3 regions of the Solibacillus silvestris genome follow, and region 1 is predicted to be linked to each of the others. Evidence: riboswitches for the same ligand, from Rfam matches in the RefSeq annotation. Region 1 holds a riboswitch; each other region holds the start of a gene.

The links. A riboswitch is a leader RNA that binds a small molecule or an ion and turns the genes downstream of it on or off. The one in region 1 is predicted to bind lysine.
Positions count from the first base shown of each region.
Region 2: it holds a riboswitch for lysine, as region 1 does, so the genes downstream of both, ACTHOQ_RS03310 (aspartate kinase) here and ACTHOQ_RS13340 (amino acid permease) in region 1, are expected to answer to the same signal.
Region 3: it holds a riboswitch for lysine, as region 1 does, so the genes downstream of both, ACTHOQ_RS06195 (transporter substrate-binding domain-containing protein) here and ACTHOQ_RS13340 (amino acid permease) in region 1, are expected to answer to the same signal.

Region 1 is NZ_JBQCJW010000023.1:2,782-13,141, reverse strand. It holds gene ACTHOQ_RS13340 (amino acid permease) at 1-1,263, opposite strand, end outside; lysine riboswitch at 1,357-1,537, opposite strand; gene ACTHOQ_RS13335 (CynX/NimT family MFS transporter) at 1,680-2,879, shown strand; gene ACTHOQ_RS13330 (restriction endonuclease) at 2,942-3,496, shown strand; gene ACTHOQ_RS13325 (nitric oxide synthase oxygenase) at 3,543-4,583, opposite strand; gene ACTHOQ_RS13320 (RtcB family protein) at 4,754-5,959, opposite strand; gene ACTHOQ_RS13315 (hypothetical protein) at 5,956-6,219, opposite strand; gene ACTHOQ_RS13310 (LysR family transcriptional regulator) at 6,406-6,663, shown strand; gene ACTHOQ_RS13305 (LLM class flavin-dependent oxidoreductase) at 7,376-8,704, shown strand; gene ACTHOQ_RS13300 (amino acid ABC transporter ATP-binding protein) at 8,727-9,479, shown strand; gene ACTHOQ_RS13295 (LLM class flavin-dependent oxidoreductase) at 9,492-10,360, shown strand, end outside.
Region 2 is NZ_JBQCJW010000003.1:186,805-197,164, reverse strand. It holds gene ACTHOQ_RS03345 (long-chain-fatty-acid--CoA ligase) at 1-1,035, shown strand, start outside; gene fadR (fatty acid metabolism transcriptional regulator FadR) at 1,141-1,722, shown strand; gene ACTHOQ_RS03335 (enoyl-CoA hydratase) at 1,739-2,512, shown strand; gene ACTHOQ_RS03330 (electron transfer flavoprotein subunit beta/FixA family protein) at 2,574-3,347, shown strand; gene ACTHOQ_RS03325 (electron transfer flavoprotein subunit alpha/FixB family protein) at 3,404-4,381, shown strand; gene trxA (thioredoxin) at 4,611-4,925, shown strand; gene uvrC (excinuclease ABC subunit UvrC) at 5,026-6,816, shown strand; lysine riboswitch at 6,850-7,029, shown strand; gene ACTHOQ_RS03310 (aspartate kinase) at 7,211-8,443, shown strand; gene ACTHOQ_RS03305 (YslB family protein) at 8,712-9,128, opposite strand; gene ACTHOQ_RS03300 (succinate dehydrogenase cytochrome b558 subunit) at 9,401-10,015, shown strand; gene sdhA (succinate dehydrogenase flavoprotein subunit) at 10,111-10,360, shown strand, end outside.
Region 3 is NZ_JBQCJW010000006.1:170,124-180,483, reverse strand. It holds gene ACTHOQ_RS06205 (amino acid ABC transporter ATP-binding protein) at 180-914, opposite strand; gene ACTHOQ_RS06200 (amino acid ABC transporter permease) at 918-1,664, opposite strand; gene ACTHOQ_RS06195 (transporter substrate-binding domain-containing protein) at 1,905-2,738, opposite strand; lysine riboswitch at 2,849-3,036, opposite strand; gene odhB (2-oxoglutarate dehydrogenase complex dihydrolipoyllysine-residue succinyltransferase) at 3,517-4,758, opposite strand; gene ACTHOQ_RS06185 (2-oxoglutarate dehydrogenase E1 component) at 4,855-7,662, opposite strand; gene ACTHOQ_RS06180 (HAMP domain-containing sensor histidine kinase) at 7,976-9,379, opposite strand; gene ACTHOQ_RS06175 (response regulator transcription factor) at 9,376-10,047, opposite strand; gene ACTHOQ_RS06170 (sensor domain-containing diguanylate cyclase) at 10,156-10,360, opposite strand, start outside.

The sequences.
Region 1 (10,360 bases):
CAGCGGGCCGAATGGGAAGAAGCGTGATACGTACGGCAAATCGCTCAATGACTTTCCTTGTGCGACATATGCGCGGCGGAAGCGGTAATGACTAATAGCAATGCCAAGCCATGCGATGAAGCCCGACATACCCGAAGCATTCAACAGCCAAATATAAACGACGCCATCACCGAAAAATGATGCTAAAAACGCCAACGAACCGACTGCTAAAGTAGCTAGTAACGCATACATCGGAATGCCGCGCGCAGTGACTTTCATAAACAGTTTAGGCGCTTTCCCGTCCACCGCCAATTGGTATAGCATACGGCTAGCAGCGTAAAGGCCCGAGTTGCCGGCAGATAACATCGCCGTTAAAATAATCGCATTCATTACAGAAGCCGCGAACGCAAAGCCCAAGTTTTCGAACACTAATGTAAAGGGGCTTGTGGCGATGTCTTCTGACAAAAGCCGGGAATCTGTATACGGAATAAGCAAACCGATTGCCCCGATTGCGAAAATATAAAACAGCAAAATACGCCAAAACACCGAACGTACCGCCTTTGGAATGTTTTTGCCCGGGTCATCTGTTTCGCCGGCTGTCACCCCAAGCATTTCCGTTCCTTGAAATGAAAAACCAGCAGCTAAAAAAATACCGAACATCGCCAGGAAGCCCCCATTGAATGGTGCATCACCTTCAAAAAAGTTTTTGAAGCCAACTGGATCATTTCCTCCTAAAATTCCGAAAATCATTAAAAAGCTGACAATGATGAAAACAATTACTGTAGCAACTTTAATCATAGCAAACCAGTATTCCGCTTCACCAAAAGCTTTCACAGACGCTAAATTAAATGTCAGCACGACTGCGATAAATAAAACGGTCCACAAAATCGACGAGCTTTCCGGGAACCAATATTTCATAATCAACGATACGGCTGCGATTTCAGCCGCAATTGTAATTGCCCAGTTGTACCAATAATTCCATCCTAATGCAAAGCCAAGCGCCGGGTCGACAAATTTCGCTGCATACGTACTAAATGAACCGGATGTCGGCATATAAGCAGCCATTTCTCCTAATGATGTCATTAAAAAGTACACCATAACCCCGATTAATGCATAAGCCAGCAGTGCTCCACCTGGACCTGCTTGTGCGATGGCTCCCCCTGATGCCAAAAATAAACCTGTACCAATCGTGCCGCCTAACGAAATCATTGTTACATGGCGACTTTTCAGCCCTCTTTTCAGCTCATTTTTAGAGCCGGGCTGATCTATTTTTATTTCACTCATTTAAATTCTCCTTTAAATCGCTTCTGATGGTGCTAAAAACAACGAAAAGCCGCCACAAGTTAATGTGACGGCTTATATAACACCCCATCAAACTTGAAAGATAGCTCAACACATGCTCACACATGTGACAGTTCTGTTCCTTATCGGAGACAGCCCCAGCATTATTCTTTAGAAGCAGAATAACACTTCGGCAACCATTCCTTTCATAAAGCTTCATCGATTCTTCTCAATCTCTGCTATACTAGTTTTAACGGTTGCGACCTCTACCTCATGCAATATGAGGTAATTTTATTAAATTCAATAATGTCTCATAGTCTAACATAACAATTTTTTGATCGCAATGCCTTTCCCTTTTCCCTTTTCTTTCGACTATTCCAACTATTATGACATTAAAACTAAATATAAAGGAGTTTATAATGGACGCTAAACAACAAATACCAAACAGCAAAAAAATACTATCCAATAAATCGCTTCTCTTTTTTATAATTGCCATTTTCCTATTCGCCACAACTTTACGGACACCAATTACCGTTGTTGGGCCGATTATTTCCTTTATTAGGGATGGACTTGGCATTTCGAACGGATTGGCAGGTTTTTTAACGACTATTCCTTTGCTTGCCTTTGCTGTCGTATCACCTTTCGCACCGCGCATTGCCCGCAAATTCGGAATGGAGTGGACATTATTTTACTCGGTCATTTTACTTTGCGTCGGCATTATACTGCGCTCGATAGGCCTGACATCCTTGCTGATTGTTGGAACAATTTTAATCGGGGTGGCAATCGCCTTTGGCAATGTGCTTATTCCAAGTTTTTTTAAATGGAAATTTCCATTACATATCGGGTTATTAACAGGGATTTATTCGGTATCGATGAATATTTCTTCGGGTTTTGCTGCAGGCTTCAGCTATCCGATGGCTACAAATTCAGGTTGGCAAGTCGCTTTAGGCTTTTCCCTAGTGTTAGGCATTGTTACATTAATCTTTTGGCTGCCGATTTTAAAACAACCGAAAATCGCGCTTAGCCCTGCTTCTGCCCAGGCAGAGAAAAAGCAGATGTGGAAAGTGCCCCTCGCTTGGGCGGTTGCGGGCGCAATGGGCTTCCAGTCTTTTTTATTCTACTGCACCTCTACATGGCTTCCTGAAATTTTTATTAGTCAGGGATTGGATGCGGCAAGTGCCGGCTGGATGGTATCTGTTATGCAGTTTTCGCAGATCCCGATGACCTTTATTATTCCGATTCTCGCAGAAAAGCTCGTTTCACAGCGTCCTATCGTATTTTTCTTTACGTTTTGCTACTTAATTGGCTTCGCCGGGATTTTCATGGAATGGACAAGCCTTGCAATTTTATGGATGATTTTTTTAGGTTTTGCAGGCGGCGCTTCATTTGGCTTAGTGCTCATGCTCTTTTCATTGCGTACTGAATCTGCTTATGATGCGGCTGAACTTTCAGGTTTCGCGCAGTCAGTCGGCTATTTCGTTGCAGCAATCGGACCCGTACTATTCGGCTATGTGCACGATTTGACGGAAAGCTGGTCCATACCGCTTCTATTGTTTATCGCAATTTCGATTCTGTTATTTTTAACTTCGTTTATGGGCTCAAACAATCGGACAATATAACCAAACATATGTACCCTTTTATGATATAATCATTATGAGTAAATTAAAGGAGTACAGAACTATTGCGCAAAAAGAGAAAACGAAATAAAAAACGGTTGCCGGTCATTCCGTTATTTTTCATCACAATCGCTGGTGCTGCAGGCTTTTATGCGATGAGAACATTGGAAGGGATCGGAATCGGAATCGCCGCTTATTTCGTGCTATATATCGCTTTTAAAATATGGCTGAAGTCACGCAAGACGAGCAAGCTACGAAAATCCGGCATTCGGGAAGTGGATAAAATGAGCGGTGAGGATTTTGAAAAGTTTTTAGGCGAATTATTTAAACGCCGCGGCTATAAAATCCGCTATACTGCAACGAGTGGCGATTATGGGGCTGACCTCATTTTAAAGGATGGAAAAGATGTCATTGCAGTCCAGGCAAAACGGTATTCGAGCACGGTCGGGGTAAAAGCTGTGCAGGAAATTATCGGTGCGGTGAAAATGTATGATGCAACAGAAGCATGGGTTGTGACCAATAGTCATTTTACGCGCCAAGCCGAAAAACTGGCCGACATTAATGATGTGTATTTAATCGATCGTGATGAACTGATTCAAATTATGCTGAATAAAAGATAAAGGATTATGTTCAAAGTCATTTTAGCTTTGAACATAATCCTTTTATTCAATATGGTCCATTTTGATAAAAATAGTTTGGCTTTTTAATCGTGTTCGCGATCGGCTCGTGATAAAGTTCTGCCGTTGCGGGCGACAATGGAGGCACAAGCCATACCCAGTTTCCTGTGACATCACGGCTGTTTGCTCGCTCTTGCTGCTGGAAAAGCTGAAACTGCTGGGCTGCTGTATGATGATCAACAATGCTTACACCCGCGTTTTTATAAGAATGCAGCACCGCAATATTCAATTCTACAAGTGCACGGTCTTTCCATAGCGATGCGTTAAACGTTGTATTTAACCCTACTATTTCCGCAACTTTCGGTAAAAAATTGTAGCGATATGTATCCGCTAAATTACGAGCGCCGATTTCTGTCCCCATATACCAGCCATTAAACGGTGCTGCTTGAAAATCAACGCCCGCCACATTAAAACGCATACTCGAAATGATCGGCACTGCATACCATTTCATATTGAGCCCCGAAAAATCATAAACCGGATGGATAATCGGTACTTCAAGCACACTTTCTTTTGGAAGGTCAAAATAAAGTGGCTCCCGGTCATCCACTTGGATAACGAGCGGCAATACGTCATAATTTGTGTGCGCGCCTTGCCAGCCAAGCGTTTCACACACTTTCGTAAATCCCACTGAATCTGAATCCCCTACAATGCCTTTTGCCGTTTCATAGCCTGCATAGCGAATAAGCTGATGGTTCCATATTCGGACACGGCCCGGATCAAATAATGTAATGGCCGGCCGTATTTTCCCGTTATTTGTTGCATAGTCAATATGTTTGACGAGCGCTTCGAAAATTTCATGCTCATTCAGTAAATGCCGCTGATCAAATACCGTTAAACTATTCCAAAACAAGCGTCCAATGCATTTATTGCTATTGCGCCATGCGACACGTGCGCCGTAAGTTAATTCTTCCGTCGTTAACGAAAACGAAGGCTCTGCTGCTTCATGCAGACGGTTTTCGAGCCATTGTTCACTTTGCTTCATTTCTTGTTTATATAAATGCAGAAATTCGTTTAATTCTTGCTTATGCATGAAGTGTAGCCCCCTTCTCCCTTCATTTTGCGCCGGTTTTAAACGAATCTCAATAAAATGAGGCAGAAATCAAACATGTATATTTCATACATGACTAAAATTGTTCAAAAAGTAATGCTTCTTTCAAAACAAAAAAATATGCAAATTTATTTATGCATTTCTTTGGTCCATTATTTCTTCCATTTATCGCTCGCTTTGAAATTATAGACGGGCGTAATATGCTTTTGAATTGTGACCGTTTCCCCGATTTGCCCGATGATTTCCTGCATCGGCTTATATGCCATTGGGGCTTCGTCGAGCGTTTCTTCACTTACAGAAGTCGTCCATATCCCTTGCATCGTTTCTTTAAAATCATCCATCGACAGATTCTTCATCGCTGCCGTCCGCGAATAAATACGGCCTGCTCCATGTGGGGCGGATTCATTCCAGTCGGTATTCCCCTTGCCGATGCATATGAGCGAACCATCCCGCATATTCATTGGAATGACTAGCTTTTCATCCTTTGATGCACGCACTGCTCCTTTTCGCAAAATCATCGCATCCGTATCTATATAGTTGTGCACAGAGTCGAATTGCGTTGTATATTCCCATTTCATCTGCCCCGCAATTGTTTGGGCGATATGCTGGCGATTTTCATGCGCAAACCGCTGGGCCAGTTTCATATCGCTAATATAATCATTGAACAAATCGCCTTCCAAATACGCTAAATCCTTTGGCACCTTCGGATTTTCCTGCTTATATGCTTGGATCATCGGTTGGATTTCTTGGTGATGCCCCGCTTCCTTTAGCATTTCAATTTTTTCCGCTAAATCCTCGCGCTGCATAGATTCAAACGCACGTTTTTGATGCCAGTTTGCAACCTTTGCCCCTACATAGCGCGAACCTGTATGGATCAGCAAATAATGAACACCCTCATCATCTATTGCAAGCTCGATAAAATGATTTCCTCCCCCTAATGTGCCAAGAGAGCGATTTGTATAATCATTCTGCAAGCCATGCGCTATGAAGTTTTCATTGTTAAAAAGGTCCGCTTGGCGCATTTTTGGAGCCTCTTCGTGAATAGCATTTCCACTTGGGACGAAGCGTCGGATTGCCCGGTCCAGCTCATTAAAATCAATTGTCCCTGTGCCAATTTCGGAAACGAGTACCCCACAGCCGACATCAACACCGACTAAATTCGGCACGGCACGATTATTCAGCTGAATCGTTGTCCCGATGACACAACCTTTTCCCGCATGGTAATCCGGCATAATGCGCACTTTCGTCCCTTCCATGAATGACTGATTGACAAGCTCCTCAATTTGCCGCATTGCCGTCTCTTGTGGTGTATTCGTATAAATTTTGGCGTTTGTATATTTCCCATTAATTTCGATCAAGTATGTTCACGCCTTTCTTTTTTTAATATCAATAGACCAAATAATAAGAGTGCGACGACTAAATAGCTTCCGAATAACAGCATCGGCGACTCGCGCGTAATAACACCGAATGTAATTTCAGATTGCAGCACCTCAACATTTGGCGCAAATTGAGGCCGATACAATAGCGTTTGCATAATTCCGAATAAAATTTGTGCCGCGAAATAGAGAATATGTAAAAGAAGTGCACCGATTAATGCGAACAAAATTTTGCGTTTCATCCAATACCTCCCTCTTTGATTGAATAATTCCCATTATTTACGCAATGGAGTGAAAATAAGTTTCATAAAATTTCTCCAAACAGGAATATTAAATAAAGGGAGATAGCTAATACTTCAAAACTATTTAATTTCGCTTGCAATTAAACCTACTATTCTTATAATCTTAATAAAAAGAGGTGGTAAAATGTGAATATTGATTATATTGAATCATTTATATACGTTGTAGAGTATAAAAGCGTACATAAAGCTGCAAATGTACTATTTTTATCACAGCCTACCATTTCAGCACGCATTAAATCACTTGAGGAAAGTTTGAACGTAAAATTATTCATTCGCAATGGACGTCAGTTGAATTTATCGAAAGAAGGACAGTATTTTCTACCCTATGCCCGAGAAATCGTCGATATTTACCGAAACAGTCAAGTGAATATTCAATCAATTTAAATAAATCCCGTGGACACCATTTTTTCAAATGGTGTTTTTTTGTTGCGAAAAAGCGCTTGGGATACACAAAGGCCCTGAAAATTTCGGGGAAATCTAGGCTTATTTTATTTTAAGCGGAGCGGCAAAACAGCAACGATAAATAAAGGCAGATTCTCTTAGTTTGAAATGAAGGGGGATCTGCTGTTAACGGTCGGGAAATCTGTTTAAGTACCCCCAACAATAAATAGACGGAAAAATTCCCCTTATAAAAAAAATAGAATAGAAAACAGCCTAAATAGACGGAGAAATTCCGCCTATTGATCCGAAAAACATAAAAATGGATGATTTTTCTTTGGATAACCGGAAAATCTCCCCTTATTTCCCCCGAAACGAGCCCTATTGCGCAAATAAGCGGAAAATCTCCGCTTATTTTTCCCCTCATTACTTAATTTCGAGCCAAAATGAACCTCTATCAGGAAAATGCAAATTTTATTCAATTCGTGAGAGGGGCTTTTATTAGAAACGTAATAAAAATCTCTCTTTTCACATTGAACAGAAAGAGTCTTTTTCCCCTAAAAATTTTAATGAACAAAATTCCCCAACATCCCACAAGCCCCTCTTTTCCCTAATAGAAATTTCCTATCAGCAGCCCTCTTGTATTAATTATCAGAATAATGTTACGATTCATTCACCAAAAAGAATAGTAAATCAATAGGAATTAAAGGAGATGGGAATAGTGAAGAAAAAGCAAGTACATTTCGGTGCAATGATCCATGGAGTAGGCGGCAATATTTCAAGCTGGCGACATCCTGAAGTCAATCCAAAGCAAAGTGTGGATTTGCAATTTTACACAGAGCAGGCTCAATTGGCAGAGCAAGGTAAGTTTGATGTTGTTTTTATTGCAGATGGGCTTTTCATTAATGAAAAATCAATCCCGCACTTTTTAAATCGCTTTGAACCTGTAACGATTTTATCTGCGCTTGCTGCCGCTACAAAAAATGTTGGCTTAGTAGGAACTATTTCCACTTCTTATAGTGAGCCCTTTAATGTAGCGCGACAGCTTGCTTCCCTAGATTTAATCAGCAATGGGCGTGCAGGCTGGAATGTCGTAACGACTCCTCTTGAAAGTACCGCATTGAATTTCAGCAAGAAAATTGAGGATCATCCGTCACATGCAGAGCGCTATGAAATTGCAAAGGAATATTTGGATGTGGTCAAAGGGCTTTGGGATTCCTGGGAAGATGACGCATTTATCGCAAATATTGAAAAAGATTTGTTTTTCGATAAAGATAAGCTCCATGTGCTTGATTATAAAGGAAAATACTTCAATGTACGGGGACCGTTAAATATCCAGCGTTCACGGCAAGGGCAACCAGTTATTTTCCAGGCAGGATCATCTCCTGCAGGGATCGAGCTGGCCGCAAGAGACGCCGATGCAGTATTTTCAGCACCGAGTTCAATTGAAGAAAGTAAGGCTTTCAAACAAAAATTAACGAAGGCTGCTCTGGAAGCAGGTCGCAATTCCGAACAATTAAAACTGTTCCCGGGCATTTCCCCTATTATCGGTGAGACGATAGAAGAAGCAGAAAAGCGTTACTGGGAAGTTGCCGAGCTTGTATCGGATGAGAAAGCACTTGCTTATTTGGGACGCTATTTCGATCATCATGACTTCAGTCAGTACAATATTAATGCCCCATTCCCTGAATTAGGCGAGATAGGGCGTAACAGTTTCCAGGCATTCACCGATCGCATTAAACAATATGCGAAGGACGAAAAACTGTCATTGCGTGAAGTTGCCCTTCGTGAAGCGACACCACGCACGAGCTTTATCGGGACACCTGATCATATTGCAAACGAGATTATTCGCTGGATTGAAGCAGATGCCGCAGATGGCTTTATTATTACGACCGTTGCACCAAACACGTTAAAAAATTTTGTTGAAAAAGTGGTGCCGATTCTCCAGCAGAAAGGATACTACCGTGAGCAATATCCTGCTTCGACTTTACGCGAAAACCTAGGCTTGCCTATTAAGGAAAATCGCTATACGAAACAGCTTATTTAACGATGAAAGGAGGAGCCACTGAATGATCAAGCTAGAAAATCTTCAGAAGAGCTTCGGCAAATTGGACGTTCTAAAAGGCATTCACCTTGAAGTGAACAAGGGTGATATTATTTCCATTCTCGGTCCTAGTGGCTCAGGCAAAACGACATTGCTTCGCTGCATCAACTTTTTGGAAAAAGCAAATGAAGGAACTATTTCAATTGACCGTTTATCAGTTGATGCGAAAAATGCGTCAAAAAAGGATATTATTGCGCTGCGAAAAAAAACAGCCATGGTTTTCCAAAGCTATAACCTGTTTCAGCATAAAACGGTTTTGCAAAATATTACGGAAGGCTTGCTCATCGTTCAAAAAAAATCAGCGAAAGAAGCAAAAGAGATTGCACTTGAGCTATTGAAAAAAGTCGGTCTCGAGCAGAAAGCGAATGTTTATCCCAGCGCTCTTTCCGGAGGGCAACAGCAGCGTGTCGGCATTGCAAGAGCATTGGCGTTAAATCCTGAAGTGATTTTATTTGATGAGCCGACATCCGCTTTAGACCCAGAACTTGTCGGCGAAGTGCTTGATGTTATCCGAAAAATTGCAAAATCCGGAATTACGATGATTATTGTCACACACGAAATGAATTTTGCCCGGGAAGTATCCAATCGCATTGTTTTTATGGATGGCGGCGTTATTTTAGAGGAAGCAGAACCACACATCATTTTTAATGCACCGAAACATGAGCGGACGAAACAATTTTTGAAACGCCTGACACCAGAGCTTACATTTGATATTTAAGGAGAGAGAAAAATGGGATATCACCTATCTATTTTAGATCAGGCACCTATTATAGAAGATGCGTCAAACGCACAAACCCTTCAACGAACAGTGGAGCTTGCTGAACAGCTTGGCTATAAACGGTTTTGGGTTTCCGAACATCATCACTCACATGAAGTGGCGAGTTCATCCCCGGAAGTGCTCGTCGGCTATATTCTTGCAAAGACAAACCGAATCCGCGTCGGGTCCGGTGGGGTAATGCTTTCCCACTATAGCCCTTATAAAGTGGCCGAGAATTTCAACGTTTTGACCAACCTTGCCGGGGACCGTGTGGATTTAGGTGTCGGAAAGGCACCCGGCGGACTTCCTTTAGCAACAAAGGCTTTACAATATGGTACCGCTGGAGTGAACGATGATTTCAATGAACGTCTTCGTTTACTGAAAGGCTTTATTGAAAACAGTCTTCCAGAGGACGATTCGTTTGCAAAGCTGGAAGTAACCCCTGCTTCAGAAATCAGGCCGGAGATTATTTTGCTCGGCGGCAGTGTTTCGAGCGCGGAATATGCCGGCAAACTTGGCTTTACGTATATATTTGCACAATTTATCAACAGCGACAGGCAAATACTGCTTGATGCGATTGCCGCTTATAAAAAGCATGCACCGGATGGCCGATTTGGCGTTGCTTTTGCTGTTATTGCGGCAAAGGACGAAGCGACAGCCCATGCTTATGCGGCAGGACATGAAATTTATAAAGTGCATTTGGAAAGCGGTCGTACATTAACGCTTCATACAAAAGAAGCAGCTGAAGAGTTCGGGCACCAATCCGGAGAATCGTATGAAGTGAAACGTTATGAAGCGAATATTTTAAGCGGCACACCTGAGCAAATCAAAAAAGCATTGGA
Region 2 (10,360 bases), on a different contig from region 1:
TTCCCGAAAGGTGTTATGCTGACACACAAAAACTTAATCGCCAATACGATGATGTGTGATGCGTGGATGTACAAATGCAACAAAGGCGAAGAAGCGATTTTAGGAATATTGCCGTTCTTCCATGTATATGGTATGACAACGGTATTAATTTTGTCGGTTATGCAGCAAGGCAAAATGATTTTATTGCCGAAATTTGATGCGGAACAGGCTTTAAAGACAATCGATAAGCAAAAGCCGACTTTATTCCCGGGTGCGCCGACAATGTATATCGGTTTACTGAATCATCCGGATTTAGCGAAATATGATTTATCGTCCATTAAAGCATGCTTAAGCGGTTCGGCTCCATTGCCATTGGAAGTGCAGGAAAAGTTTGAGGAATTAACCGGCGGCCGCCTAGTCGAAGGATATGGCTTAACGGAAACTTCCCCGGTTACCCATGCCAATCCAATTTGGGATAGCCGTATAAATGGTTCCATTGGACTGCCATGGCCAAACACGGATTCGGCCATTTTCCGTTCAGGTGAAACAGAAGTGTTGCCAGTAGGGGAAATCGGTGAAATTGCGGTGAAAGGACCCCAAGTAATGAAGGGCTACTGGAATCGTCCGGAAGAAACTGCGATGGCCTTTACAGATGGGTGGTTCTTGACGGGTGATTTAGGCTATATGGATGATAAAGGGTATTTCTATGTAGTGGATCGTAAAAAAGATATGATTATTGCGGGTGGTTTCAATATATATCCACGCGAAGTTGAAGAAGTATTATACGAGCATGATGCAATTCAGGAGTGTGTCGTAGCGGGTGTTCCAGATCCGTACCGCGGCGAAACAGTAAAGGCATATATCGTGCTAAAAGAAGGCAAATCTGTCACAGATAAAGAGCTCAACGAATTTTGCCGCAAAAACTTGGCGGCATTCAAAGTCCCGCGTTTATATGAATTCCGCGATGAGCTGCCGAAAACAGCGGTAGGGAAAATTTTGCGACGTACACTAGTGGATGAGGAAAAACAAAAAATGGTGCAGCAAGAAGCGAAATAATTAATTAATGAAGCAAACTATTGACAGATTGTATAACAAATTATAATATGAAAACATGAATGAATGGTCATTCATGTTTTCATATTTTTTTTGGTGGTGAGCAACTTGAAACGAAACAAACCCAAATATATGCAAATAGTAGATGCCGCAGTCATTGCAATTGCAGAAAACGGGTATCATCAAGCCCAAGTTTCAAAAATAGCAAAACAGGCTGGAGTAGCTGATGGTACAATTTATTTATACTTTAAAAACAAAGAAGATATTTTAATTTCTGTATTTCAGGAAAAAATGGGTATTTTCGCAGAGAATTTACAAGCTATAATAAAAAGTGGGGAAACTGCTTCCGATAAGTTATGCAAGATGATCGATAATCATTTTCATGTTTTATCAAGCGATCGCCATTTGGCAACAGTGACTCAGCTTGAGTTAAGGCAATCGAATAAAGAGATTAGATTGAAAATTAATGCTATTCTAAAAGAGTATTTGATTTTGTTAGATCAAATTTTAATAGAAGGCATGCTAAACGGCGAATTCAATCAGGCAATGGATGTTCGTATTGCACGGCAAATGGTGTTTGGCAGCATTGATGAAATTACAACAACATGGGTAATGAACGAAAATCGTTATGACTTACTGGAACAGGCTCCAAAAGTTCAGCAATTATTATTAAATGCATTAAAAGCATAAAAAGGGGATGTAGGGAATGGAGTTTCTAAGTTGGAAAGTAGAAGAAGGCGTGGCAATCGCCACAATTTCCAGACCACCAGCAAATGCGCTTTCGCAAGGCTTGATCCAAGATGTCAATGCACTATTAGATGCTGTTGAAAAGGATGAGGCTGTTCGTGTTATCGTCATTCATGGAGAGGGACGATTTTTCTCTGCAGGTGCTGACATTAAAGAATTTACAAGCGTACAGTCGGGCGAAGAGTTCGCTGGATTGGCGAAAAATGGACAAGACGTATTTGAACGTGTCGAAACATTTAATAAGCCAATCATCGCAGCGATTCACGGTGCGGCATTAGGCGGCGGACTGGAACTTGCGATGGGATGCCATATGCGGTTCGTGACAGAAACAGCGAAACTGGGCTTGCCTGAACTATCCCTTGGATTAATTCCTGGGTTTGCAGGGACACAACGTCTGCCTCGTTATGTAGGTGTTGCAAAAGCAGCTGAAATGATGTTTACGAGCGACCCGATTTCAGGTACGGAAGCTGTAGAATGGGGATTGGCAAATCGTGCATTCCCTGACGAAGAGCTAATACCGGAAACACTGAAAATTGCAAAGAAGATCGCGAAAAAATCGCCAATAGCGCTAAAGGCTGCAATTCAAATGCTCAATTATTCAAAACCATCATCATATTATGATGGGGTAAAAGCAGAAGCGCACAGCTTTGGTGAAGTATTCGTCTCAGAAGATGCAAAAGAGGGTATCCAAGCATTTATTGAAAAACGTGAGCCAGTGTTTACTGGAAAGTAAAAAATGTATAGATCCCCGTTTTATACGGGATAAAATTAAAAGCTTTTAGGAGGTCTAGATTATGAATATTTTCGTATTAGTAAAACGTACTTTTGACACAGAAGAAAAAATCGTCGTATCCGGCGGTAAAATTCAAGAAGATGGTGCAGAATTCATCATCAACCCATATGATGAGTACGCGATTGAAGAAGCAATTCAAAAGCGTGATGCATTGGGCGGTAAAGTAACAGTTGTGACAATCGGCGGCGAAGATGCAGAAAAGCAATTGCGTACAGCTTTGGCAATGGGCGCTGACGAAGCAGTATTAATTAATACAGAAGATGATTTAGATGAGCTTGATCAATATTCATCAGCTTATATTTTAGCGGAATATTTAAAAGATAAAGAAGCAGATTTAATTTTAGCAGGAAATGTAGCAATCGATGGCGGTTCAGGTCAAGTCGGCCCACGCTTAGCAGATTTACTGGGCATTAACTATGTAACAACGATTACGAGCCTTGAAATCGATGGAACGAATGTTAAGATCGTTCGCGATATCGAAGGGGACTCTGAAGTTTTGGAAACATCTTTACCATTATTAGTAACAGCTCAGCAAGGTTTAAACGAGCCGCGTTACCCATCTTTGCCAGGGATCATGAAAGCGAAGAAAAAGCCGCTTGAAGAACTGGAACTGGATGATTTAGATATCGATGAAGACGATGTTGAAGTAAAAGTAGAAACAGTTGAAATTTATTTACCGCCACAAAAAGCAGCTGGTCGTGTATTGGATGGCGATCTTTCGGCACAGGTAAAAGAATTAGTAAACTTGCTTCATAATGAAGCAAAAGTAGTCTAATAGAAATCAACTAGAGAACGAAAATTTTTACGAAGATGGTAATGGAGGGATATTTCATGACAAAGAAAGTTTTAGTGTTAGGTGAGGTTCGAGATGGGAGCTTACGTAACGTTTCATTCGAAGCAATCGCAGCAGGTACAAAAATTGCTGACGGCGGCGAAGTAATAGGTTTATTAGTTGGGGATTCTGTAGCAGGTTTAGCACAGGAATTAGTAGCTTATGGTGCAAGCCGTGTCATTACTGTAGAGCATCCACACCTGAAAAATTATACTTCTGACGGTTACAGCCAAGCGATTTTAGCAGTAGTAGAGCAAGAAAAGCCAGAAGCAATCGTTTTCGGCCATACTTCTTTAGGTAAAGATTTATCGCCAAAAATCGCTTCTCGCTTACAATCCGGGCTAGTTTCGGACGTTACGGAAATTGAAGGCGCTGGTGATGGCACAGTGTTCATCCGCCCAATCTATTCCGGTAAAGCATTTGAAAAAGTTAAAATTAAAGACGGCGTCATTTTTGCAACAATCCGTCCAAACAATATTGCGCCTTTAGCAAAAGACGAGTCTCGTTCTGGTGATGTATCTTCTGTATCAGTAGACATCGCGAACTTGCGCACAATCATTAAAGAAGTTGTTCGCAAATCAACAGAAGGTGTAGATCTTTCCGAAGCAAAAGTGGTTGTGGCAGGCGGTCGCGGCGTTAAATCCGAAGAAGGTTTTGAGCCATTAAAAGAGCTTGCAAACTTATTGGGCGGTGCAGTTGGTGCCTCCCGCGGAGCATGTGACGCAGAATATTGCGATTACTCATTGCAAATCGGCCAAACAGGTAAAGTTGTAACACCGGACCTTTACATTGCAGCAGGCATTTCCGGTGCAATCCAGCACTTGGCCGGAATGTCGAACTCAAAAGTAATCGTAGCAATCAACAAAGATCCGGAAGCAAATATCTTCAAAGTTGCGGACTATGGTATTGTAGGCGACCTGTTTGAAGTTATTCCTCTTCTAATCGAAGAATTCAAAGCTCTTAAAGTAAACGCATAATCGGTTATTGCTAGCTTCCTTCTTTACGAGGGGAGCTTTTTTGTATTGGGTCAGCCGGTTAAAATTATGGGCAACGATAGTGCAGGAAAGAACGCTATAAAAATATAATCACATTAAAAAGCAACGCGAAAATTGAATGCGCTCTCATATTCCCGAGCATTTTACTACTTTTTGAATGGCAAAACATGCTATACTACAACCATATGTTATTGAAGGAGGCTATTTTATTATGGCAATTGTACACAGTACAGATCAAACTTTCGCACAAGAAATTTCAAACGGCACAGTTTTAGTAGACTTTTGGGCAGCATGGTGCGGTCCATGTAAAATGATCGCTCCAGTGCTTGAAGAATTAGATGCAGAAATCGGAAACGATGTAAAAATCGTAAAAGTAGACGTAGATAATAACCAAGGTACTGCTGCTGAATATCAAATTATGTCAATCCCATCATTATTATTATTCGTAGATGGCGAACTAAAAGCAAAAACTGCAGGCTTCATGCCAAAAGAAGCGTTAATCGATTTCATTAACGACAATAAATAATCGAATTTCAAAGAGCTGTATACCTAATAAGGTGTACGGCTTTTTTCTTGTCCGGCAATCAGTTAAACTAATGGAAAGGACATATTGAACAGGTGAGAACATGAATGCAATCATTAAAGCAAAATTAGAAATATTACCGAATGATCCGGGCTGTTACATTATGAAGGACCGTCAAGGCACAATCATTTATGTAGGCAAGGCGAAAGTGCTGAAAAATCGGGTACGCTCGTATTTCACAGGAAGCCATGACGGGAAAACGGCTCGACTTGTAAGTGAAATTGAAGACTTTGAATATATCGTCACATCAAGTGATTTAGAAGCGCTTATTTTAGAGCTGAACCTGATTAAATTGCATGACCCGAAATATAACGTGAAATTAACGGATGATAAGACATATCCTTATATAAAAATAACGAATGAACGGTATCCGCGCATTATTACGACACGAAAAGTGAAGAAGGATAAGGCGAAGTATTTTGGGCCATACCCGAATGCCTATGCCGCAAACGAAACACGGAAATTGCTGGATCGTTTATATCCGCTTCGCAAATGTACGCATATGCCGAACCAAGTATGTCTGTATTATCATTTAGGGCAATGTTTGGCGCCATGTGTAAAGGATATCGAGAAGCAAGTATATGATGAAATGATTGATGAAATTTCGAAGTTTTTAAATGGGGGCGTTGAGGAAATACAAAAAGATCTTCAGCAAAAAATGCTTGATGCCGCAGAGAATCTGGAATTTGAGCGGGCAAAGGAATTTCGGGATTTGATCACACATATCGACCAAATTATGCAAAAGCAAAAAATTGTATCGGATGATTTGAGCAATCGCGATGTATTTGGCTATGCTGTCGAAAAAGGGTGGATGTGTGTCCAAGTATTTTTCGTTAGACAAGGTAAATTAATAGAACGCGATGTTTCGATTTTCCCTATTTATAACGAGCCGGAAGAAGAATTTTTAACATTTGTCGGGCGTTTTTATGAGCAGCCGCATCATATATTGCCAAAAGAGATTTTCGTTCCCAAATCCATTGATGAAACGATTTTGCAAAAGCTTTTAAACGTAAAAGTGCAAATACCGAAACGCGGCACGAAAAAAGAGCTCGTCGACTTGGCGATGAAAAACGCGAATATCGCGATACATGAAAAATTCCAGTTAATTGAGCGTCAAGAAGAGCGAACGGTCGGGGCTTGCGAAGCACTTGCTGAAGCAATGGACATTCCGCTCCCTCTGCGCATTGAAGCATTCGACAATAGTCATATGCATGGGACAGACCCTGTATCGGCAATGGTCGTTTTTGTGGACGGCAAGCCCGCAAAAAAAGAGTACCGCAAATATAAAACGAGAGAAGCGGCGAAACATGATGACTATGGGGCGATGCAGGAAGTTATCCGTCGACGCTATACACGCGTGCTGCGGGAAAACTTGCCGTTGCCGGATTTAATCATTATAGATGGAGGCAAAGGGCAAATGGAAGTAGCTCGGGAAGTAATAGAAGATGAGCTCGGTTTAATGATTCCGATAGCAGGTCTTGCAAAAGACGATAAGCATAATACTTCCCAGCTTTTATTCGGAAGCCCGCCGGAAGTTGTACCGCTTAAGCGTACGAGTGACGGTTTTTATTTATTGCAGCGCATACAAGATGAGGTACACCGTTTTGCGATTACATTTTTACGACAGCAACGCCAGACGAATGCCATTACATCAGTGCTTGATGGCATTGAAGGGGTCGGTCCAAAACGCAAGCAGCAACTCATGAAACATTTCGGATCAGTTAAGAAAATTCGTGAAGCAAGTGAATTGCAGCTCCAAGAAGCCGGCATGCCTGCCAAATTGGCGGAAGCGATCTATCGTCATTTTCACGAAACATTATTGAATAAAGATTAGTGCTATGCTAATATAAAAGACAATTCTATATTATCCAATGATAGAGGCGCAGTATTCAATAGTACATTGCTCGAGGAAGAACAATTCCATTGACAGCAATCGAAAGGGGATCCTGCCGAAGTGAAATGCGCATTGTTCGCGTATTTTGCTGGTTGTGCATTTAAGAAATGCAGGACTGTCAGGGCTTAAATGTTCTGGAGGGCTATCCGCAAAACGCATTTAAACTTTTATTCGTATTGACGGCGACTTTCCATGAACTTGGAAGGTCGTTTTTTTGTGGGTAAGTAAGTATAAGTTCTCCAAAGAAATCCACATAAGGAAAGACAGCATTTTGCGGTATATGGCGCATACAGTGTTTTTCCAACTATTAAAATTTGGTGAGGAGCGGGATCGGATGCAGACAATCGTAGTGAAATTTGGTGGGCCGGCAATTGCGACACCGGAAAAAATCGTGCAGGTCGCAAAAAAGGTGATAAAAGAGCAGGCAAAGGGCATAAACTTAGTCGTTGTCGTTTCTTCAATGACATCCATTCGCAGGGATTTACGTCAATTTGCTGCGGAAATTACAGATGAACCGTCGAAACGCGAAATGGATGCATTAATTTCCACAGGTGCGCAAATGACAAGTTCCCTGCTCGCTTTGGCAATCCAAGAGCAAGGCGGAAAAGCGGTATCTTTCTCAGGATGGCAGGCGGGTATTCAAACGAATGAAACACACCGCAATGCCCGTATCGATTTTGTCGACATTGAGCGGATCGAACAACATTTTGAGTTCGGCGAAATTGTTGTCGTATCTGGCTTTCAAGGGATATCGGAAGCCGGAAACATTACAACACTAGGCAAGGGCGGCTCGGAAACTTCGGCGGTTGCGCTTGCTATCGCTTTAAATGCGGAACGTGTCGATATTTTTTCAATGGTGGAAGGAATTTTTACAGCAGATCCGCAAATTGTCGAAAGTGCAAGAAAGCTTCCCGAAATTTCGTATGATGAAATGTTGGAATTTGCAAACTTAGGCACACAGATTTTGCATCCGCGTTCGGTGGAGCTTGCAAAAAAATTCAATATGCCAATCGTTGTGCTCTCCAATGAACAGGACGTGGAAGGTACTTTAATAAAAGGGGATGTAAGTATGGAGAAAAATTTACTTGTACGCGGTGTTGCGTATGAATCAGATATTATTCGTTTAACGATTGGATATGATTCCTATGAAACGGCTTCGCTGGCAGAAGTGTTCAGTGTTTTGGCGGAACATGAAATCAATGTGGATATTATTGTGCAGGCAGTCATTGATGGGGTAAAGCCGACAATTTCCTTTACTATTTCCAAAGAAGAGTTTGCGGAAGCTTTACGTGTATTGGAATCGAGCAAACTATCACTTGGCTTTAGTTTTGCGGATTTTGAAGTCGGTTTGGCGAAAGTATCGATTGTAGGCTCGGCGATGGCGTCCAATCCGGGGGTGGCTGCACGCATGTTTGCACGTTTGGGCCGCGAGCATATTCCAGTTAAAATGGTCAGCACTTCAGAAATTAAGGTGTCTGTTGTCGTGCCGCAAGAGGAAATGGTCCGTGCGGCAAATACATTGCATGACGAATTCAATTTGGCAATGAAAGAAATATCGATCTCTTAAAGATGATTGCTGGAAAGGAACTTATATGTTTGTTTCCAGCTATTTTTGTCGGGATTCTACTTTATTTAGATTCGGTTTTACTTTAGCTTGCAAATGTTCCGACTTTTATGAAGGACATTCCGCTATTCCAACTGAAGCTTCTATTTTACGGTCAACTGTTTCGGCTTTATTGTTAACATGTTCCACTTTCCTGGAACCTGAATAAACATCCCCAGCAAGTCATAAAAAAACTGCTGCTCTTCCACAAAGCAACAGTTTTTAACTATGTTTAGATCTTTTCCTTTAAATCCCACTTTAAAGTGAACTTCACGTAATTTTTCTTTTCAAATTTTTCTTCATAGCATTCTGTTAAGTATCCAAGCTGCTTTTGTTTTTGCTCCGCTAAAAAGCCGGCCTCAATGCGAAAGCAACGTTGTTCGATATTGAGTGATCCCTCTTCTGTCGCCGCAAGTATGTAATGAAGTTCATCCTTCGTTTCCTTTTCCGGTATTAATTGCCCCCAGCCTGCTTCCGCAAAAAATGAAGGAAGCTCATCCATTGAAAATAACGGGAATTTGCGGGCGATTTCTTTTCCTGCCCAATATAAGACATCTTCCTCATGCTTCCCTAGAATCGACGGGAGGAGATGATCGCGAATAATTTCGTACCCAAAAGTTGGAATCGTTTTCATTTTGTACCCTTCCATAGTAAAAAACCTCTTTCATAAATTTTCTTATAATTTTCATTCTTTCCAAAAGAATTAAGTTATAAGTAGAAAAAACTGAACTTCAAACAGCGTAAACCCGTCTTTAAAATGATTATAAAATATCCTGCGTTGCCTTGACGCTAGTATCTGTTGAGAGTACAATGGACATGTCATAATATTGTACCATGATGAAATGCGCAGTCAACAACACAACGTTTACAAAATTGAGACGTTTTGCATGTGTATTTCAAGTACTAAGGGGGGTAACAGTTTTGTCGAAAGATCGTGAATTTTTATGGCGCCGCTTACACTCGTTACTAGGTGTAGTCCCAGTCGGGTTGTTCTTGGTGTTCCACTTATCTTTGAACTTCACTGCAGTCGGTGGTGAAGAGGCCTACAATAACGCAACAGGTATGATGGATTTAGTTCCGCATTGGTTATTGTTGGCGATGGAATGGATTATCATCTATATTCCATTAATGTTCCATGGATTCTATGGAGTGTATATTGCATTTACTGCAACTTACAATACGAAGCGTTTTGGCACATTCCGCAACTGGATGTTCACATTACAGCGCTTTACAGGTATTTTCCTAGTAATCTTTATTGCATGGCACATTTTCCAAACGCGTGTTCAAAAAGCATTCGGTACGGAAGTTGAGTTCAATATGATGGTAGAAATCGTTGACAATCCATTAATGTTAGCATTCTACATCGTAGGTATCGTATCTGCAGCCTTCCACTTAGCGAACGGTTTATGGGGCTTCTTAGTAAGCTGGGGCATTACGCAATCTAAAAAATCTCAACAAATCACAACTTATATTACGATGTTAGTTTTCGTAATTTTAGCGATTGTTGGTGTTGCGGCTATCGTGTCATTCGTTTAATCCCTTAACTTGATCACTAATACATAGTTAAGATGGCCTATCGGATGAATTATGAGTAAAAGTAATTAGCAATTAATGAGGAGTGAGAAATAATCATGGCAAAGAGTAAAGTTATCGTCGTTGGCGGCGGTCTAGCGGGCTTAATGGCTACGATTAAAGCAGCTGAAGTTGGTACTGCAGTTGAATTATTCTCGTTAGTTCCAGTTAAACGTTCACACTCTGTTTGTGCACAAGGCGGAATTAACGGAGCAGTTAATACAAAAGGTGAAGGGGATTCTCCATGGATCCACTTTGACGATACAGTATATGGTGGAGACTTCTTAGCGAACCAGCCACCAGTTAAAG
Region 3 (10,360 bases), on a different contig from region 1:
CGGTATTGAAGGAAGTATTATTCCATGTTAAACTCACAAGCAGAGGTGGAATTTATGGCATTTGGTAGTGTTCCAATGTGGTTTTTCGCAATAGCGATCGCTTTTGCAATTATATTTATACTCGTAAGTGAATGGAACTCAAGAAATTAAGCTCGCTTAAATATGCGAGCTTTTTCTCATTAACGCAATGTCCGTTTTAAAAATTCCTTTGTGCGTTCGTGTTTCGGATTGACGAGCACTTCATTTGGATGCCCTTCTTCGACAATGACGCCTTTATCCATAAAGACGATACGATCAGATACTTCTTTCGCAAACTCCATTTCGTGTGTCACAATGAGCATCGTGTTCCCTTGATCTGCCAGTTGACGCATCACTTTTAACACTTCCCCGACCATCTCGGGGTCAAGTGCAGATGTTGGTTCGTCAAACAGCATCACATCAGGGTCCATCGCTAACGCACGCGCTATGGCCACACGCTGCTTTTGTCCCCCTGATAAATGTTTCGGTTTCGCATTTTTATATTGAGCCATTCCAACAAGCTCTAGATATTTCAGCGCATTCTGCTGTGCCTGCTCTTTCGTCCGATTTAACACCTTTATTTGGCCAACAACACAGTTATTCAGCACATCCAGATTATTGAACAAGTTAAACTGTTGAAAGACCATGCCTAAATGTGTCCGGTATTTCTCGATATTATGACCATCATGCAAAATGTTTTCGCCATTATATATAATTTCGCCTGCAGTTGGTGTTTCAAGTAAATTAATGCAGCGTAATAATGTCGACTTTCCTGAACCGGAAGAACCGATAAGCGTCACGACCTCTCCTTTGTTCACTTGGAAATTGACGTCCTTTAAAACTTCATGTTCGCCGAATTTTTTATTTAAATGGTTTATGCCAATTACAATAGTCATGCATTATTCACCGTCCTTTTCTAGCTTGTTTCCAGTAATGAGTTCCACTTTATATGCAGCAGGTCCATCCATTTTCTTTTCGAATAATAGTAAGAAGCGTGTTACTGTGAATGTCATGATAAAATACAGAATCGTTGCGATGAAGAATGCTTCGATATATTTATAGTTGCTGCCCGCAATCGAGTTTGCCGTAAAGAACAGTTCCACGACCGAAATTACGCTTAATACAGATGAATCTTTAATATTCATGACGAACTGATTTCCCGTAGCAGGCAGAATATTGCGCGCTACTTGCGGAATAACGATATGAATCATCGTTTGCAAGTGATTCATCCCGATTGCTTGCGCTGCTTCAAATTGCCCTTTATCGATTGATACAATGCCGCCACGCACATATTCAGCCATATATGCACCCGTATTTAAACTAATAACGATTGAGGCAGCCAAAAAGCGGTCAATATCAATCCCCATATAGACTAAGCCGTAAAACACAACCATCGCCTGTACCATCATCGGCGTGCCGCGGAATATTTCAACATAGGCTGTTAATATAAAATTCACTAGTTTAAACAGCATTGTTTTGATAGTTTTTTTGCGTTGTGGGATTGTATGCATAATGCCGATGAAAAATCCGATAAGCGTACCGCAAATTGTTCCGATGATTGCTAATAGAAGTGCGGTCCAAGCTCCACGTACGAATAAATCCCAGTTGTTCGTAAACAAGTTCCATGCTGATTCCAAAAATGCCATAGTCTTGTCCTCCAATTCTTTTATCTTTATACTTTATATGTAAAAAGTTATGTTTTTAATAGAAAAAGGTTGTCTCCCGTTTGCCGGCAAGACAACCTTTTATAATCACTTATGCAGAGGCATAGGTGAGCCGGGATTCGACATAGCGCCTTCATTGAAAATTCATATTTGAATCCCTGACATCCATCGGAGGCAAAATTATAATTAGCACTCACGCTTACTACAATTATTGCTTCACGACTATTGTGCTGCTGGTTGATTTGCAATTGCGTCTTCCATGAATTGTTGACGCTCTTCTTCCGAAATTTCAGCTAAAACTTTGTTGATTTGTTCACGTAATTCAGAGCCTTTTTTTAATCCTACTGCTACAGCTGTCGATGCTTCATCCGCTTCGAAGTTCGGCTCTGGAACGATGTATTTAATGTTTTTTAATGCCATCTCAGCGGAAATGCCTTCAGGACGCTCTGATACATATGCATCAATCGCACCTGATTGTAATTGAACGCGCATTGCGCCAAAATCCGTTGCTGCTACTTGCTTTTTCACACCTTCGATTTGGTCGATTACATCATAGTGTGTTGTCGCTTGTTGGCCTGTAATTTTAGCGCCTGAAAAATCGCTTAGCGATGTAGCATTTGCGTATGGTCCATCTGCTTTTACAACGATGACATAGTCGCTTGTATAATAGTTTTCTGTGAAATCGATTGCTTCCATGCGCTCAGGCATCGGCGACATGCCCGCAATGACTAAATCAATTGCCCCTGATTGCAATGATGGAATCAAGCCATCCCAATCCGTTTTTACCACTTTTAATTCCATATCCAAACCTTCCGCAATCTTTTTCGCGATTTCCACATCATAGCCTGCCGCAAATTCTTTTGAGCCATCAATCGGCACGCCACCGTTCGAATCGTCCTTCTGCGACCAGTTGAATGGTGCATAGCCTGCTTCCATCCCTACTTTTAGTACTTTTTTGTCCGAACCACTCTTAGTTCCTTCATCACTCGCACCACATGCAGCAAGTACAAGCATTGTCATCATTGCAGCAACCAGCATTAATAATTTCTTTTTCATCGTAAATTTCCCCCTTATCATTTTTCAGCTTTTCATGTATACAAAAAACGACCTAAAGCAATTTAGGTCGTTAATATGTATAAATAAGCCCAAATCCTCTACAGATCCCATTTTGAGATAGCACAACTCAATCATCTGGAATGCGATGACTGAGACAGTTCTGCAATTATTCACTGCAGACCCAGCATTATTAACTCGAGCATTAATAAAACTTCGGCGATATTCCCTTCTTTTATAGTTCATAGTCAGCTCAATGACTCCATATAAAACTAATAAATATCGCGCCTCTACCTCACGTAGTTTGTGAGGTTTTGTTATGAAATTGATACGTTTATATTACATTATTGCGATATTTCTGTCAACAGGCAGTTTTCTGAAAGTTAACCTCACAATAAGCAACCATTTTTCGCTGAACCCACATTTTTATACATATGTCGGTCTATCCCAACAAATGAAGTATTGAAAGACCCTCTGTAAATGTAAACGTTTCATCACTTCTGCAGAGGCGCTGAAAACTGTGGTTGTTTCACTTTTAATAAAAGCCCTTCCTCCGTATTGGGCAAAATTCGCAATTGCTGAGGGCGATTTTGGCTCTTAATTAAGTAATGAGGGGAAAAATTAGCGGAGATTTTTCGCTTATTTCCGCAATAGGATCCGTTTCGGAATAAATAAGCGGTGATTTTCCGGTTATCCCAAGGGAAATCCTCCATTTTATGCCTGGCACACGAACAAAAAACCACCCTGCAAATGCAAAGTGGTTTTTCGAAAGCTGTATTAATTATGAATTCAACAATAAATCTTCTGGGTTTTCGATCATTTCTTTTACTGTTTTTAGGAAGCCAACAGAATCTTTACCATCGATAATACGGTGGTCATAAGACAATGCCACATACATCATTGGGCGGATTTGAACTTCGCCATTTACAGCTACTGGACGGTTTACGATTGAGTGCATACCTAAAATACCAGCTTGAGTACCGTTCATGATCGGTGTTGACATTAATGAACCGAACACACCACCGTTAGTGATCGTGAATGATCCGCCTGCCATATCGTTTAGGCCTAATTTTTTGTCGCGTGCTTTTGCAGCTAAACCAGCGATGTCTTTTTCGATTTCAGCAAAGTTTTTAGCGTTCGCATCACGGACGATTGGAACTACTAAACCTTCTTCTGTTGATACAGCGATGCCGATATCAAAGAAGTTGTTTAAGTGAATCTCATCACCATTAATTTGCGCGTTTACATAAGGATATTTCTTAAGCGCCGCCACAACCGCTTTTGTAAAGAATGACATGAAGCCTAATTTAATGTCGTTCGCTTTTACGAACTCATCTTGTTTACGTTTACGTAATGCCATAATGTTTGTCATATCAATTTCGTTGAATGTTGTTAACATTGCAGTCGATTGTTTTACTTCCAATAAACGTTTCGCAATTGTTTGACGGCGACGGCTCATTTTTTCAACCGTTACGCGGTCCGTATCACCTGCTGGAGTGAAAATCATAGGACCATTGCCTACTGGTGCTTGAGCAACTGGAGCTGCTGAAGCAGTACCATGTGCCGCAACATCTTGTACACGGACACGACCTTGTGGATCCACTGGAGAAATCGCTGCTAAGTCGATACCCTTTTCGCGTGCTAATTTACGGGCTGCTGGTGAAGCGATAACGCGCTCCCCAGAAGTTTCTTCCACTGCTACTGGAGCAGGCGCTGCTTTAGGTGCTTCCTGTGCTGGAGCAGCTGCCTCTTCTTTAGCTGGTGCTGCTGGAGCAGGTGCTGCGCCTTCGCCAGCTTCCACTACTGCGATTACTTGACCAACCAGTACAGTGTCGCCTTCTTCAGCTAAAATTTGAGTTAATACACCCGCTTCTTCAGAGATGATTTCAGCGTTTACTTTATCTGTTTCCAATTCTACGATGAATTCGCCTTTTTCTACGCGATCTCCAACTTTTTTCACCCACTGGGCAATTGTACCTTCAGTAATTGATTCTGCTAATTCAGGGACTTTAATTTCAGCCACGTTCATATCCTCCTTTAATTACGCTACACAATCATTGTATAGCAAGCTACTCCTGCTTTGCGGATGGAGTAGCTCCGTATCAGTCAATCGATAAAATTACTTTTCAAGCGCTTCGTTTACCAGTTTCGCTTGTGCTGCTTTATGTGAGTCGCCGTCGCCTTCAGAAGTGGAGCTCATTGCAGGACGACCTACATAGCGCACTTTTTTGCCTTCAGCGATTTCATATAATGTTTCAAGAACATATGTCCATGAACCTTGGTTTTTCGGCTCTTCCTGTACCCAAACGATTTCTTTTACGTTAGGGAAACGAGCGATAATATCTTTTACTTGCTTTGCAGGGAATGGATAAATCTGCTCAACACGAACGATGTGTAAATGATCAAGACCTTCGCCATCTTTTACGCGCTCTGCTAAATCAATCATCACTTTTCCTGTACCAAGCACTATTTTTTCCACGGCCGCAGTATTTTTGCCTAAACCTTCTTGCTCGATCACTTCTTGGAAGCTACCTGTTGCAAGTTGCTCAGCGCTAGCCGCTGCTAGTGGGTGACGTAAAAGTGATTTTGGTGAAACGATCACTAATGGACGAACCCCTTCAGTGCCTAATAATGCCGCTTGACGGCGTAATAAGTGGTAGTAGTTTCCTGCGTTAGAACAGTTTGCTACAAACCAGTTGTTTTCAGCCGATAGTTGTAAGAAACGTTCCATGCGGCTAGATGAGTGCTCTGGACCTTGCCCTTCGTAACCATGCGGTAAAAGAAGAACGAACCCGGATTTTTGGCCCCATTTAGAACGTGCACTTGAGATAAAGTTATCGAACATTACTTGTGCCATGTTCGCGAAGTCACCAAATTGAGCTTCCCAAACAGAAAGTACATTTTCGTTTTCTAAGTTATACCCATATTCATAACCAACAACACCTGCTTCAGTAAGCGGTGAGTTATAAACTGTGAATGAAGCTTTTACACCTTCAACATGATGCAATGGTGTAAACTCTGAACCGTTGTTTTTATCATGTAACACTAAATGACGTTGAGAGAATGTCCCACGCTGCGCGTCTTGACCAGTGAAACGAACTGGTGTGCCGTCTTGCGTGATTGTTGCATATGCTAAAGTTTCAGCATGGCCCCAGTCAATTTTCGCCGAAGCAAATGCATCACGGCGTTTTTCCAGAATTTTACCCAATTTGTTTTGTGGCTCAAAACCATCCGCAAATACAAGTAAGTCTTCATTAATTTTGTTTAAGCGCTCTGCATCAACTGTAGTATCGATCTCAGGGAACTCAACTTTTAATTCTTCCGGCATATCAGGCGTCAAGTGCTCGTCTTTTTCCGCCATTTCTTTTACGTGGTCATATGCAGCTTGCATTTCCGCATAGATTTTTGCATCCAATGCTTTTACTTCATCAGCAGATACAACACCAGCTTCCGCTAATTCTGCACCATACAATGCGCGAATCGGCTCATGTTTTGCTACTAATTTATATGTTTCAGGGTTTGTTACTGTCGGGTCATCTGTTTCGTTATGACCGTAACGACGGTAACCGATTAAATCGATTACGATGTCTTTGTTGAACTTTACACGATATTCCGCTACAAAACGTCCAACAGCTGCAACTGTTTCAGGGCTATCAGCATTCACGTGAATTACTGGAATATCATACCCTTTAGCTGGATCTGATGAATAAGTAGAAGAACGTGAATCATACAGCTCAGTTGTGAAACCGATCATATTGTTCGCGATAATTTGTACTGTACCACCTGTTGTAAAGCCTTCAGTTTGCGAGAAGTTGAAGCCTTCTGTCACAATCCCCTGCCCTGCGAATGCAGCATCACCATGTAAAATAATACCTAATGCTGATGATGGATCATGCTTTGCAAATCCTGGTGCAGAAGTATCATCTTGAGCTGCACGCACAGAACCGATTACAAGTGGATTCCCTACTTCCAAGTGTGATGGGTTATACGCTAATTTTACGTTCAAACCAGAATCATATGTGTAAGAAGCACCCATATGATATTTAACGTCGCCCGTCCAGCCTTTTGTAATTTCCAAACGTCCATCTTCCGGTAAGAACAAGTCGTTGGAAACATGTGCGAAATCAGAAAACATCATATCGTATGGTTTGTTTAAAACATGTGTTAATACATTTAAACGACCGCGGTGAGCCATACCGATTCGAACATTTTTCACACCTTTAGTCTCAGAGGCTTTAATCATTTCATCTAATAAGATGATTTGCGTGTCTAAGCCTTCACCAGAGAAACGCTTTTGGCCTACGAATGTTTTATGGATGAATTTTTCGAAGTTTTCAATGCGTGTTAAACGCTCTAAAACTGCTTTCTTTTCTTCTGAAGATAAAGTCGCTTTAAACGCTCCACCTTCCACTTGTGCTTCAATCCAAGCACGCTCTTCTGTATTTTGTAAATGAGCAACTTCCACCCCTACTTTATCTGTGTATACAGATTTCAAGTAGTCAATCGCCTCTTTACCGTTTGTAACACCTGCAGGAACATTTGCAAAAAATACTGTTGCAGGGATGGCCGCCAAGTCTGCTGCCGTTAAATTGAATACGCTTTCTTCAATACGTGAAGTGTTTAATTGACGATTTTTTAATGGGTATAAATCTGCTGCTAAATGACCAAATTCACGGATTGCATCTGCTAATTTAACTGCTGCTAATACTTTTTTGTAGTCTCCAGAACCTGCTGCTTCCGCTGTTGCAACTGGTTGTTGACCATCTGCAAATACAGGACCACCGTAAGCTTGGAATAACTGTACTAATTCCGGTTCAACTTCTTCAGGAGATTGCAGGAATAAGTCATATTGCTCTAATACATAACCTAAGTTAGGACCAGAGAACGCTGACCATGGAGAACCTGCAGGTAATACATTGTTCGACATGAAAATAACCTCCAAATTTTGCCTTATGGCTGTTCCAATAATTTACTTGGAAAGATATAGTTTTGCACATCACTGTACAAAATCAAATTCTTTCTTTGTTGATAATAAAGTATTACTTTTTTATCTACCAAAATAAATCAAATAATATTTTACCATTCTTCCACACAGACTAAAAGCACATTATTAAACGGGGAAAGAACGTTTTTTCCATCTCAATCTTACTACTCTTCACAAAAAATACAACTCTTTTTAGCAAAATAAGCATATTTTTTCTTGAACTATTGAAATAACAATTAGAATGACTAAAATTATTCTATTTTTTCTGGAATTTTAGTAAAAAAACGGTTCCTTTATGAAGGATGCTTTCCACATTCATCTCAATTCGGTATTTTTCCGCAAGCATTTTTGTAATGCTTAAACCAAGTCCTGTACCACTGACTTCATTTGTGCGCGATTCATCGATTCGGTAAAAGCGATCAAAAATATAAGGTAAGTGCTGCTGTGAAATGCCGATTCCATTATCCTCGATTGTCACTGAAATTGTGGATTGCGCATCATAGTCAATTCGTATTCGAAGGTTTGGTATATTGCTACTATATCGTATACTATTACTCATTATATTTCTAAAGATTTGAGCTAGTGCATGTTCAGTAACGGCAGCATTCGCCTTCCGCCCCGCTGCAGCTATTTGAAACCGGACAGCCGGATACAGCTGCTGCAATTCGTTTTTTACATGTTCAAACACTTGTTCGATATCGGCAGAGGCAAGTTCATCAGCTTGTTCACGGCGCGCTAATTGCAGAAGCTCCTCAATCATTTTCTTCATGCGCATAATTTCGGACAATGACGTATCCAACGATTCTTCCATCACTTCCGGTTCATCTTTTCCCCAGCGCTTTATCAATGATAGGTGACCTTCGATTACTTGGATAGGGGTGCGCAACTCATGGGATGCATCCGCGACGAATTGTTGTTGTTTCGTAAATGAAATTTCGAGTTCGTTCATTAAAGTGCGGTACATATGAAGCAAATCGCCAATTTCGTCATTTGCTGTATAATCGAACTGCGGCTGTGCCTTAAACCCGTTATTCCTCACTAAATTCATCGCATCCCGCAGCTGGACAAGCGGCTTCATCAATACGTTCGCCAAATAATAGCTGATGGAAACGGATAAAAGCATGGCACCAAGCCCAACGATAATAATGGTCGTCAAAATATAGTTCATCATCGAGTGAAATGTCATCAATGGATGGATCAGCTGCATAATCCCTTGAAATTGTCCGATTTGAACGGCTTTATGCATGACATATGCTTCTGTACCTTCAATTGATTGTTTCTCTATAATGGTAGAAAAATAATTTTGTTGCCCGACCGGAAAATTGGCGGCAGATGTCGCATCATTGATACGCATTACTTCAATGCCATCTAAATTAAAAACGCGCACAGTTTGCTCTTGCGTTAAGATAGCTTTCATTAAAGCTGTATTGCTCTGCAATTTTTCTATTGTAACACTGTTGCTCTGCGCTTCAAAGAAAGTCGTCATATCATCGACGGTGCGCAGCGCATTTTTTTCCTCGCTATTAATGAGCCATGTTTGCAAAGCAATGTACAATACGATGGATATAAGTGCATAGCTTACAAAAATCGTCACCCCTACAGCAAGCATCCATTTAGATTTTAATGATAGTCGCAGCAGCTTTTCGTATATTTTCCTCATCCGCGCATCACGTATCCTACACCTCGTACTGTTTCAATATACGGGTCATTATTCGTTTGTAGTTTTGAACGCAAATGACGGATATATACATCAACGACATTCGTTTCCACCTCTGTATCAAAGCCCCAAACCGTTTCTAGAATGAGTTCGCGCGTACACACATGATTTTTGTTTTCCACAAGCAATTTCAATAAATCGAATTCCTTCCGTGTAAGATCGATCTTTTTATTTTCAAATTGTACTTCATAAGCATTTACATCTATTTCCAGATTACGCACAATTAACTGTTTTGGGCTTTGTGTATGCTTTACCCTTCTTAAAATAGATCGAATCCGCGCAAGCAGCTCTTCAATTGCAAAAGGCTTTACAATATAATCGTCTGCGCCTGCATCAAGTCCAGCCACACGATCCATTACTTCATCGCGAGCCGTAATTAAAAGAATGGGCACATCGCTCTTCTTTCGTATTCTGCGGCAAACTTCAATGCCATTTAACTGAGGCAGCATAACATCCAGCAAAATACAATCAAAATCTCCGGTGTCCGCCAATTCGAAGCCTGTTCTTCCATCATATGCGACAGCCGTTTCAAATTGTTCATGCTGGAGCTCCAATTCCAAAAATCGGGCAATGCTTTTTTCATCTTCAATAATTAATATTTTTTGTTTCATCCTTTACCCTCTCCCACACGATCAAATGCCATTGTAATTAGTTTACCATGTGCATATCCGAAGTTAAAAAAAGAGTACGGAAAATCCCCGCACTCCCCATCTTTATTGCTACATACTGCTAATGCAGTAATGATTATGTGACATTTGCTTAGCTTTATATAAAGCTTGATCCGCTAAATCGATTAGCTCATCCAAATTTTCACTATGCTGCGGATAAATCGAAATACCGATGGAAACAGTCGGGGAAAAATGAATTCCTCTTATCGTCCATCCTATTTGCAGCTGCTGTTTTATCCGTTCCATAATTTGTTCA